4 regions of the Pantoea sp. X-Soil-TKNS-1279 genome follow, and region 1 is predicted to be linked to each of the others. Evidence: predicted binding sites of a transcription regulator. Region 1 holds the regulator's gene; each other region holds the start of a gene.

Region 1 (2,207 bases):
CAGCGCTTTGCCGGTAACAATAAAATGCAGGTTGATATGTGTGAAAATGCGTGGCGCTTCTTCACGACGTTCCGAGGTCAGTTTGACCTCACAATCCTTCACATCATTACGCCCTTTTTGCAGGATCGACACGACGTCAATCGCGCTGCAACCGCCTGCCGCCATCAGCACCATCTCCATCGGGCTCGGTGCTTTGTCGCCCGAATTGCCATCCATTAATATCTGGTGACCTGATGAGGATTCTCCGAGAAAGGTAAGCCCTTCCACCCATTTAACCCGTGCCTGCATTATTCTTTCTCCTGAATAGGCTGATTTGCCGCCAGAGTACGCTTTCACCTGAGAAACAGCAATCCAGACTAATCGCCCTTTTGCTGAAGCGAGACAACAGAAGACAGCTAGCAAAAGCTGTGCTACAAACAGAGCTGAAAATATTTTCGTCGCAATAGACGAAGGCGGGAAGAATCAGAAGCCTGGCTTAAGAGTCCACCCGAATAATTTTCCTTAACAGGAAGCGCTCTACGATTTCACCGCCTGACAGGGAAAACTGCCCCCTGTGTTTTGGGCACGATTACAACAGAGGATAATAGCGAATGGTTCTCGGCAAACCGCAAACAGACCCTACACTCGAATGGTTCCTGTCCCATTGCCATATTCACAAATATCCATCCAAAAGCACCCTGATTCATCAGGGTGAGAAAGCGGAAACGCTCTACTACATCGTGAAAGGTGCCGTTGCGGTGCTGATCAAGGATGAAGAAGGCAAAGAGATGATTCTCTCCTACCTCAATCAGGGGGATTTCATCGGCGAGCTTGGCCTGTTTGAAGAAGGTCAGGAACGTAGTGCCTGGGTACGAGCCAAAACTGCCTGCGAAGTGGCTGAAATTTCCTACAAAAAATTCCGTCAGCTGATTCAGGTAAACCCGGATATTTTAATGCGTCTTTCGGCGCAGATGGCGCGTCGCCTACAGGTGACATCAGAAAAAGTGGGCAACCTTGCCTTCCTTGATGTGACCGGTCGCATTGCGCAGACGCTGCTCAATCTGGCCAAACAGCCCGATGCCATGACCCACCCGGACGGGATGCAGATCAAAATCACCCGTCAGGAAATTGGTCAGATCGTCGGATGCTCACGCGAGACAGTTGGCCGTATTCTGAAAATGCTGGAAGATCAAAACCTGATCTCCGCACATGGTAAAACCATCGTCGTTTACGGCACCCGCTAATTTCTTCTCACCCACGGCGTGATGGCAGCATCACGCCGTTTTTGTCTGCGATGAGCTGATGTGGCGTCGAATCATCTATCATCCCGAAGTGAACTATGCCCTGCGGCAAACGCTGGTGCTGTGCCTGCCCGTGGCCCTCGGCTGGCTGTTTGGCGACCTGCAAAAAGGTTTGCTGTTCTCCTTAGTGCCCGCCTGTTGCAACATCGCCGGTCTTGATACGCCGCATAAACGCTTTTTTAAACGCCTGATTATTGGCGGTTCCCTGTTTGCGACCGGCAGCTTTCTGATCCAGTGGCTGACGGATTATCACGTCCCCCTGCCGCTGATTCTGCTGGTGCTGCCGTTATTAGTAGGCGTGACGGGTGAAATCAGCCCGTTGCATGGCCGCTTGTTGCCTGCCACGCTGATTGCCTCCATCTTTACCCTGAGCCTGGTGGGACGTATGCCGATCTGGGTGCCTCCGCTGCTCTATATCGGCGGGACCTTGTGGTATGGGTTGTTCAACTGGTTCTGGTTTTGGCTGTGGAAAGAGCAGCCGATGCGCGAGTCGCTGAGCCTGCTGTACCGTGAGCTGGCGGATTATTGCGATGCCAAATATACCCTGTTGACGCAGCTGACCGACCCGGAGAAAGCGCTGCCGCCGTTGCTGGCACGCCAGCAAAAAGCGGTAGATCTGATCACCACCTGCTACCAGCAAATGCATATGCTGTCTGCCAGCCGCGATAACAGCCATAAACGCCTGACGCGTGCCTTTCAGGTGGCGCTCGATTTGCAGGAACATATCTCCGTCAGCCTGCATCAGCCGGAAGAAGTGCAAAAGTTGGTGGAGCAGAGCCATGCTGAAGCGGTGATTCGCTGGAATGCCAAGACCATCTCCGCCCGTCTGCGCTTGCTGGCCGATGCTATTTTGTATCATCAGCTGCCGGAACGGTTTCAAATGGATAAGCAGCTGGGTGCGCTGGAAAAAATTGCCCGCCAGCACCC
Region 2 (2,207 bases), 1.4 Mb from region 1:
TTCGTTAACGTTGGCGATGTACATGGTGGGTTTCAGCGTCAGGAAGCTGAGATAACGAATAGCCGCTTTCTCATCAGCATCCAGATTCAGTGAGCGCAGCATCCCGGCATTTTCCAGATGCGGCAGACACTTCTCCAGCGCCGCCAACTCAGCTTTGGCGTCTTTGTCGCCACCTTTGGCTTTCTTCTGTACACGCTGAATAGCACGTTCACAGGTATCGAGATCGGACAGCGCCAGTTCGGTGTTGATGATATCGATATCTTCCGCCGGGTTTACTTTGCCCGCGACGTGAATGATGTTCTCATTTTCGAAGCAGCGAACCACATGGCCGATGGCATCCGTTTCACGGATATTGGTCAGGAATTTGTTGCCCAGGCCTTCACCTTTAGAAGCACCTTCCACCAGACCGGCGATATCAACGAACTCCATGGTGGTCGGCACAACGCGCTGTGGCTTCACGATCTCGCTCAGCTGGTCAAGACGCAGATCGGGCATTGGAACGACACCGGTGTTTGGCTCGATGGTGCAGAACGGAAAGTTGGCTGCTTCGATACCCGCTTTGGTCAGCGCGTTGAACAGGGTGGATTTACCGACGTTCGGCAGGCCCACAATACCGCATTTAAATCCCATGATCTGATTACCTTTCTCGCTGAGTGTGCAGCGTTGACCGGCAACGCTGACGATTCAAAAAATTTCGCGCATTATACACAGATTTCCCGGTCTGCGGCGCGGGATTTGGCCTTAACCGGCTTTGAAGGCGTGCAGACGGTTCATTGCCTTAATCTTATCTTCTTTCAGCCACAGTTCCGTACAGCGCACCGCTTCATCTACGGCATCATCGATCAGCTTCTGTTCACTGGCAGGGGGTTTACCCAGTACAAATCCGGTGACTTTATTGCGGTCACCCGGATGACCAATGCCGACCCGTAAACGGTGAAAATTATTGTTGTTACCCAGCTTGCTGATGATGTCTTTCAGACCGTTATGACCACCGTGGCCGCCACCCTGTTTAAACTTCGCCACGCCAGGAGGCAGGTCCAGTTCATCGTGTGCCACCAAAATTTCCTCTGGCGCGATGCGGTAGAACGTCGCCATTGCCGCGACCGCCTTCCCACTCAGGTTCATAAAAGTGGTGGGTACCAGTAGCCGCACATCTTCGCCCGCCAGCGATAAGCGAGCGGTGTAGCCAAAGAATTTGGGTTCGTCTTTCAGAGACTGATTGTGGCGCTCCGCCAGCAGATCCACATACCAGGCACCTGCGTTATGGCGCGTAGCGGCATATTCCGCGCCGGGATTAGCCAGTCCCACAATCAGTTTAATGCTGCTCACGATGATTATCCTGTCTCGAAATCGAAAGGGCGTTAGTTTACTGCCTGGCAGGGGAGATGACAAAGGGCGCAGACACTGAATAGTGCCGCTACGTTATTTATCATTTTCTATCGAAATCAACCCGATAAGCGGTAAAGTTTCGTCAGGATTGTGAAAGATGTGTGATCATGCACGCATCTTAACCCCGGGTCATTGCCTAAACTTATAGCAAGTTAACGTTATGTGCTGTTTTTGGCATTACTAAAAAAGGATGGAGGTGAATTATGAAACGTCATCACTCTCGCTATATCGGTAATGGCCTGATGTGTCTCGGTTTACTCACCATGGTGCTTGGCGTCGGTTACTCGATCATTAATCAAATTCCTTCGCTAAATCTGCCGCAATTCCTGGCGCATGGCGCAATGTTTAGCATCTTTATTGGTGCGCTGCTCTGGCTGGTGGGTGCGCGTGTCAGTGGGCGTGAAAAAGTGGAAGACCGCTATTTTTGGTTGCGCCACTACGGTGATAAACGTTGCCGTCGTAACACGCATCACCCATAAGACTACACCAGCGTAGCCTTATTCAACGGCTGTAACTGTGTCAGATATTGTTCAGTACGGTTACGGCCGCTGGCTTTTGCGCGATACAACGCCTCATCAGCCAATGCCAGTAATGTCGGAAAGTGAAGTTCTTCCTTGCTGGCTGTTGCATAGCCGATACTGACGGTGTAGCTGATATTATCCGGCAGCGATAACTGCGTTGCGACGCGAATACGTTCACATACCAATTGTGCCTGCTCGCTGTCGCCGGGCAGGATGGCGGCAAACTCTTCACCTCCTAACCGGGCAAACTGCCCCTCGTCGGGCAATAACGCTTGGGCAATCTGGCAAAAATCAATT
Region 3 (2,207 bases), 470 kb from region 1:
CACTTTCTTACGCAGTACGCCTGCACCCATTGCACTGGAACCCATGCCGGCATCACAAGCCACGATGATTTTACGTACGTGGTTCAGGTCAACGCTCATCGCATCACCGGCAACCGGCGCACCTGCAACGCTCTGGCCTTTAGACTGGGCTTTCATGTCCTGCATACGCTTGGTGGCGGCTTCGATGTCGTCTTCATCTTTTACTTTGCTGGTTTTCAGCAGGATAGAAGAGATGACAAAGGAGACGGCGAACGCAGCGATAATCGCGGTCACGTTAGCAAAGTAAGTGCCTTTTGGCGTCATCGCCAGCACTGCCAGGATGGAACCCGGAGAAGCCGGAGAAACCAGGCCGCCGTGCAGTACGGTCAGGGTGAACACGCCAGTCATACCACCGAGGATTACCGCCAGCAGCAGACGCGGTGCCATCAGTACGTACGGGAAGTAAATTTCGTGGATACCACCCAGGAAGTGGATGATGGCAGCACCACCGGCTGATTGTTTGGCGCTACCGCGACCAAAAATCATATACGCCACCAGTACGCCCATACCCGGACCTGGGTTGGCTTCGATCAGGAAGAAGATCGATTTGCCCACTTCGCTCGCCTGCTGGATACCCAGCGGAGAGAAGATACCGTGGTTGATGGCGTTGTTGAGGAACAGGATTTTCGCCGGTTCAACAAAGATGGAGGTCAACGGCAGCAGGTTATTCTGCACCATCAGGTTTACGCCTGCGGCGAGAATATGGGACAGACCTTCCACCAACGGACCGATACCGATAAACGCCAGCAGTGCCAGCAGCATACCGATGATACCGGCGGAGAAGTTGTTCACCAGCATCTCGAAGCCGCTTTTGATCTTGCCATCAACGGCACGGTCAAAGTGTTTGATCGCCCAGCCGCCCAGCGGACCGGCAATCATGGAGCCGAGGAACATCGGCATATCCGCACCGACAATCACACCCATAGTGGTGATTGCGCCGACCACGCCACCACGATCGCCACCCACCAGACGACCACCGGTGAAACCGATCAACAGCGGCAGCAGGTAGGTAATCATCGGGCCAACGAGTTTCGCCAGCGTCGCGTTTGGAATCCATCCGGTTGGAATGAACAGTGCAGTGATGATACCCCAGGCGATAAACGCACCGATGTTAGGCATCACCATGTTACTCAGAAAGCGACCAAAGCTCTGAACTTTGACCTTCACTGATGAGGACATAAACCCACCCCTTATTGAGACGCGCTGCAATAAGAGAGCGCGTTTGTTTTTGTTAAGACGTTACGGCGGGGGCCGTGGCATTACTGTATGCAGGCGGACTCTAGCACTAGTTTATGACGCTGCGTAGAGCGTGGCTAAAGTGTGATGTAGATCACGCTAAGTTGGGGTGAGAAGGGTGCTATTAGGTGATATTGATCACAAAAATGCCGTGTAAGAAAAGTACGATGCTGAATATTTAGACAAATCAGGGGGCTAAATGTGACATTTATCACTTTTTTACTTATGGGGTTTGTTTCATAAATGTGATGAGGATCACAAACAATATTTGGTCGAAAATGCGCCAGATCACACTCTGTCGCAGCAGGAAGAATCAGAAAAGCAGAATGTAAGGAAGTGACAAAAGTCTGAAAAGCGGGTAATCCATGATTACCCGCCTGAAGAATTACTGAAAACCGCTTTGAACAGTATTCTGCGCCTGGGTCAGAGCCTGGGCATTGCTGGAGAGGGTGCTCATCAGCGTGTTGTATTGGGTGGCCTGATCCTGGGTCGGGAATTGCACGCCGCCATCATTGAAAGTCACGCGTGTACCCTGCGATTGCAGGTAATCACCGGTCTGTACCGCCGCCTGGCTCAGCGCCTGCAACTGTGGCAGCAACGGGATCAGGGTGCTGGCCGGTTGGGTGACTACTTTGGTATAGACGCTGTCATACACTTTTTTCAGGTCATCTGGCTGTTTCAGCGCAGCATGGCTGCTGTCGGCCTGCATTTTGGCGCTCTGAATTTGCTGTGTCAGCACGCTCAGATTGCCGCTGGCCTGGCGCAGCGTGTCACGACGCGTCAGGTAATCCTGCGGTACGCGAATGGCCGCCAGCTCATCGACCACCGGACGCATGCCCTGTTCAACGGCCTGATTCACCTGCTGCGAGAAACCATAAAGAATGGCGTAATCACTCGCGTAGTTGCCGAACGTTTGCTTCTGGTTTTCGCTC
Region 4 (2,207 bases), 1.9 Mb from region 1:
TTCGCTGGCCATAATGGTGCCCTGATAAATTTCTTCACAGGTGGGTTCGCCATTACGCAGGCCGTAACCGATGATGGTTTTACGGATACGCACACCAATCAAAGGTTCAAGTTGTTTAATTAAGGTATCGATCGCCCCCTGGAACCCCGGCGAATATTCGCGGGTATAGGCTTCCGAGCACAGAATAATCACGCTGTTTTGCTGCGCCAGACGTGCCGTGACCCGTTCCGCCAGCTCATGCGGCGGAATCTGGCACTCGGGGATCAAGGCAAAATCCGCATTGGATTTAATCGCTGATTGCAGGGTTAATTCACCACAATAACCACCCAGCAGCTCCACCATAAATACGCGCCCCGGCAATCCACGCCCGGTGTTACGTAATTTCGCCACTTCCTTCAGCACCTGTTCACAGGCGGTGGAAAAGCCAATGGTATAATCGCTGCCGAATACATCGTTATCGATGGTCATACCAACGCCAAAGCAATTGACACCAAATTCACTCAGAATATGAAGGAATTGCAGCGACCCATCGCCTCCGGCCATAATTAATACGTCAATGCGTAGCGATTTAAGTTGTTTCGCTATGGCTTCATATTCCGGGCGAATTAATTTTCGCGTTGGTCGCCCTGATTGCATCACCGGGATCGCCGCGATGGCATAATCCACCAGATCACGCTGCGATATTTCTTGATGTTTATTTTCCAGCAAACCCGGAATACCGCCGTTAAATAACACCATGTCCGCCTGAGTTAAGCGAGAAATCTGAAAGATAAAGTTATTTATGCCGGTAACATCACCACCGCTGATCACCATGCCAATTCTCATTATCCTGCTCCTTACGCTGCGCTTCTGACAGCCATTCTTCCGGTGAAGAGGATTTGTATTTGCAATGGAGATCACATTATTGCTACGAATTTAGCCGCCAAGGTCATTGACAAAGATATTTACAGGCCTAAATTTGTGATGTTAATCACATGGTAAATTTTTCCAAAGACATGGAATTATTATAAAATTCATCACGTTATATATTTTTCACACCTCTGCCTGTCTGGCCCGATTTAACAATTTATTTGTCTTTTTGCTTTGCCTCTATTTTGTGATAACCCGCGCATTTTTATTGGTACGCCGCGGTTTTTCCGCGCGAGATAAAGGGATAATGCTTCAGTGCGTTATTTTAACTTTAGTGCCGATGAATGATTGACATAGCGCCGTATCCGCCTGTCCAATAACCCGGCAGACACATGACACAGAAGAGAAAACATGACATCCCCGCAGGAAATGTTGCGTCAACTGAGTGACGTGGTAGGTGAAAAACAGCTGTTAACCCATTCTGATGATAAGGCCTGGTACACCAAAGGATTTCGCGTTGGGCGCGGTGAGGCACTGGCCGTGGTGCTCCCCCAGACGTTATTACAACTGTGGCATACCCTTCAGGTATGCGTGGCGCACGACGCCATTATTCTGATGCAGGCATCAAACACCGGCGTAACCGGCGGCTCGACGCCGGACGGCAACGATTACGATCGTGAGGTAGTGATTGTCAGCACCCGCCAGTTACAGGGCGTGCAGGTCATTGATGAGGCGCGTCAGGTGATTGCCTTCCCCGGCACCACCCTGACGGAGCTGGAACAAACACTACAACCGCTGGGGCGTGAGCCGCACTCGGTCATTGGTTCGTCCTGTATTGGTGCGTCGGTGGTCGGCGGCATCTGCAACAACTCCGGTGGCTCGCTGATTCGCCGTGGTCCGGCGTTTACCGAAAAATCGTTATTTGCCCGCATTCATGATGATGGTCGACTGGAGATGGTCAACCATCTCGGCATTGCGCTGGGTGACACGCCGGAAGCGATGCTGGAAAATCTCACCCGTCAGCAGTACCAAACCGGTGACCAACCCGACTGGCAGGGAAAGATCTGGGCGGATGACTACGCTGACCGTCTGCGCGACGTCAGCGCCGACAGCCCCGCGCGCTTTAATGGCGATCTGCGTTATCTGCATGACAGTTCGGGTAGCGCAGGTAAAGTGGTGGTGTTTGCGGTGCGTCTTCCTACCTTCGAAGCCAGTGCTGGCAGCGACACCTTCTATATCGGCACCAACGATGAGTTGGTGCTGGTGGAACTGCGCCGCTATCTGCTGACGCGGATGAGTGAATTGCCGGTGCAGGCGGAGTATATCCACCGTAACGCCTTTGACCTCACCGTGCGTTA

The links. The regulator CRP, encoded in region 1, controls carbon source genes, mostly activating them, when cyclic AMP is high. The targets are predictions, from matches to a motif close to ATGTGANNNNNNTCACAT.
Region 2: the regulator CRP is predicted to act here: its motif matches at 1,489-1,506, upstream of pth (aminoacyl-tRNA hydrolase).
Region 3: the regulator CRP is predicted to act here: its motif matches at 1,475-1,492, upstream of AC6I8N_RS00625 (PTS mannitol transporter subunit IICBA).
Region 4: the regulator CRP is predicted to act here: its motif matches at 959-976, upstream of AC6I8N_RS09810 (6-phosphofructokinase).

What each region holds. Positions count from the first base shown of each region.
Region 1 covers NZ_AP035948.1:3,974,177-3,976,383, forward strand. The annotation lists gene AC6I8N_RS18655 (OsmC family protein) at 1-288, opposite strand, end outside; gene crp (cAMP-activated global transcriptional regulator CRP) at 591-1,223, shown strand; gene AC6I8N_RS18665 (YccS/YhfK family putative transporter) at 1,282-2,207, shown strand, end outside.
Region 2 covers NZ_AP035948.1:2,558,396-2,560,602, reverse strand. The annotation lists gene ychF (redox-regulated ATPase YchF) at 1-630, opposite strand, end outside; gene pth (aminoacyl-tRNA hydrolase) at 742-1,329, opposite strand; gene ychH (stress-induced protein YchH) at 1,593-1,868, shown strand; gene AC6I8N_RS12085 (GGDEF domain-containing protein) at 1,871-2,207, opposite strand, start outside.
Region 3 covers NZ_AP035948.1:128,291-130,497, forward strand. The annotation lists gene AC6I8N_RS00625 (PTS mannitol transporter subunit IICBA) at 1-1,218, opposite strand, end outside; gene AC6I8N_RS00630 (DUF3053 domain-containing protein) at 1,661-2,207, opposite strand, start outside.
Region 4 covers NZ_AP035948.1:2,066,254-2,068,460, reverse strand. The annotation lists gene AC6I8N_RS09810 (6-phosphofructokinase) at 1-825, opposite strand, end outside; gene dld (D-lactate dehydrogenase) at 1,261-2,207, shown strand, end outside.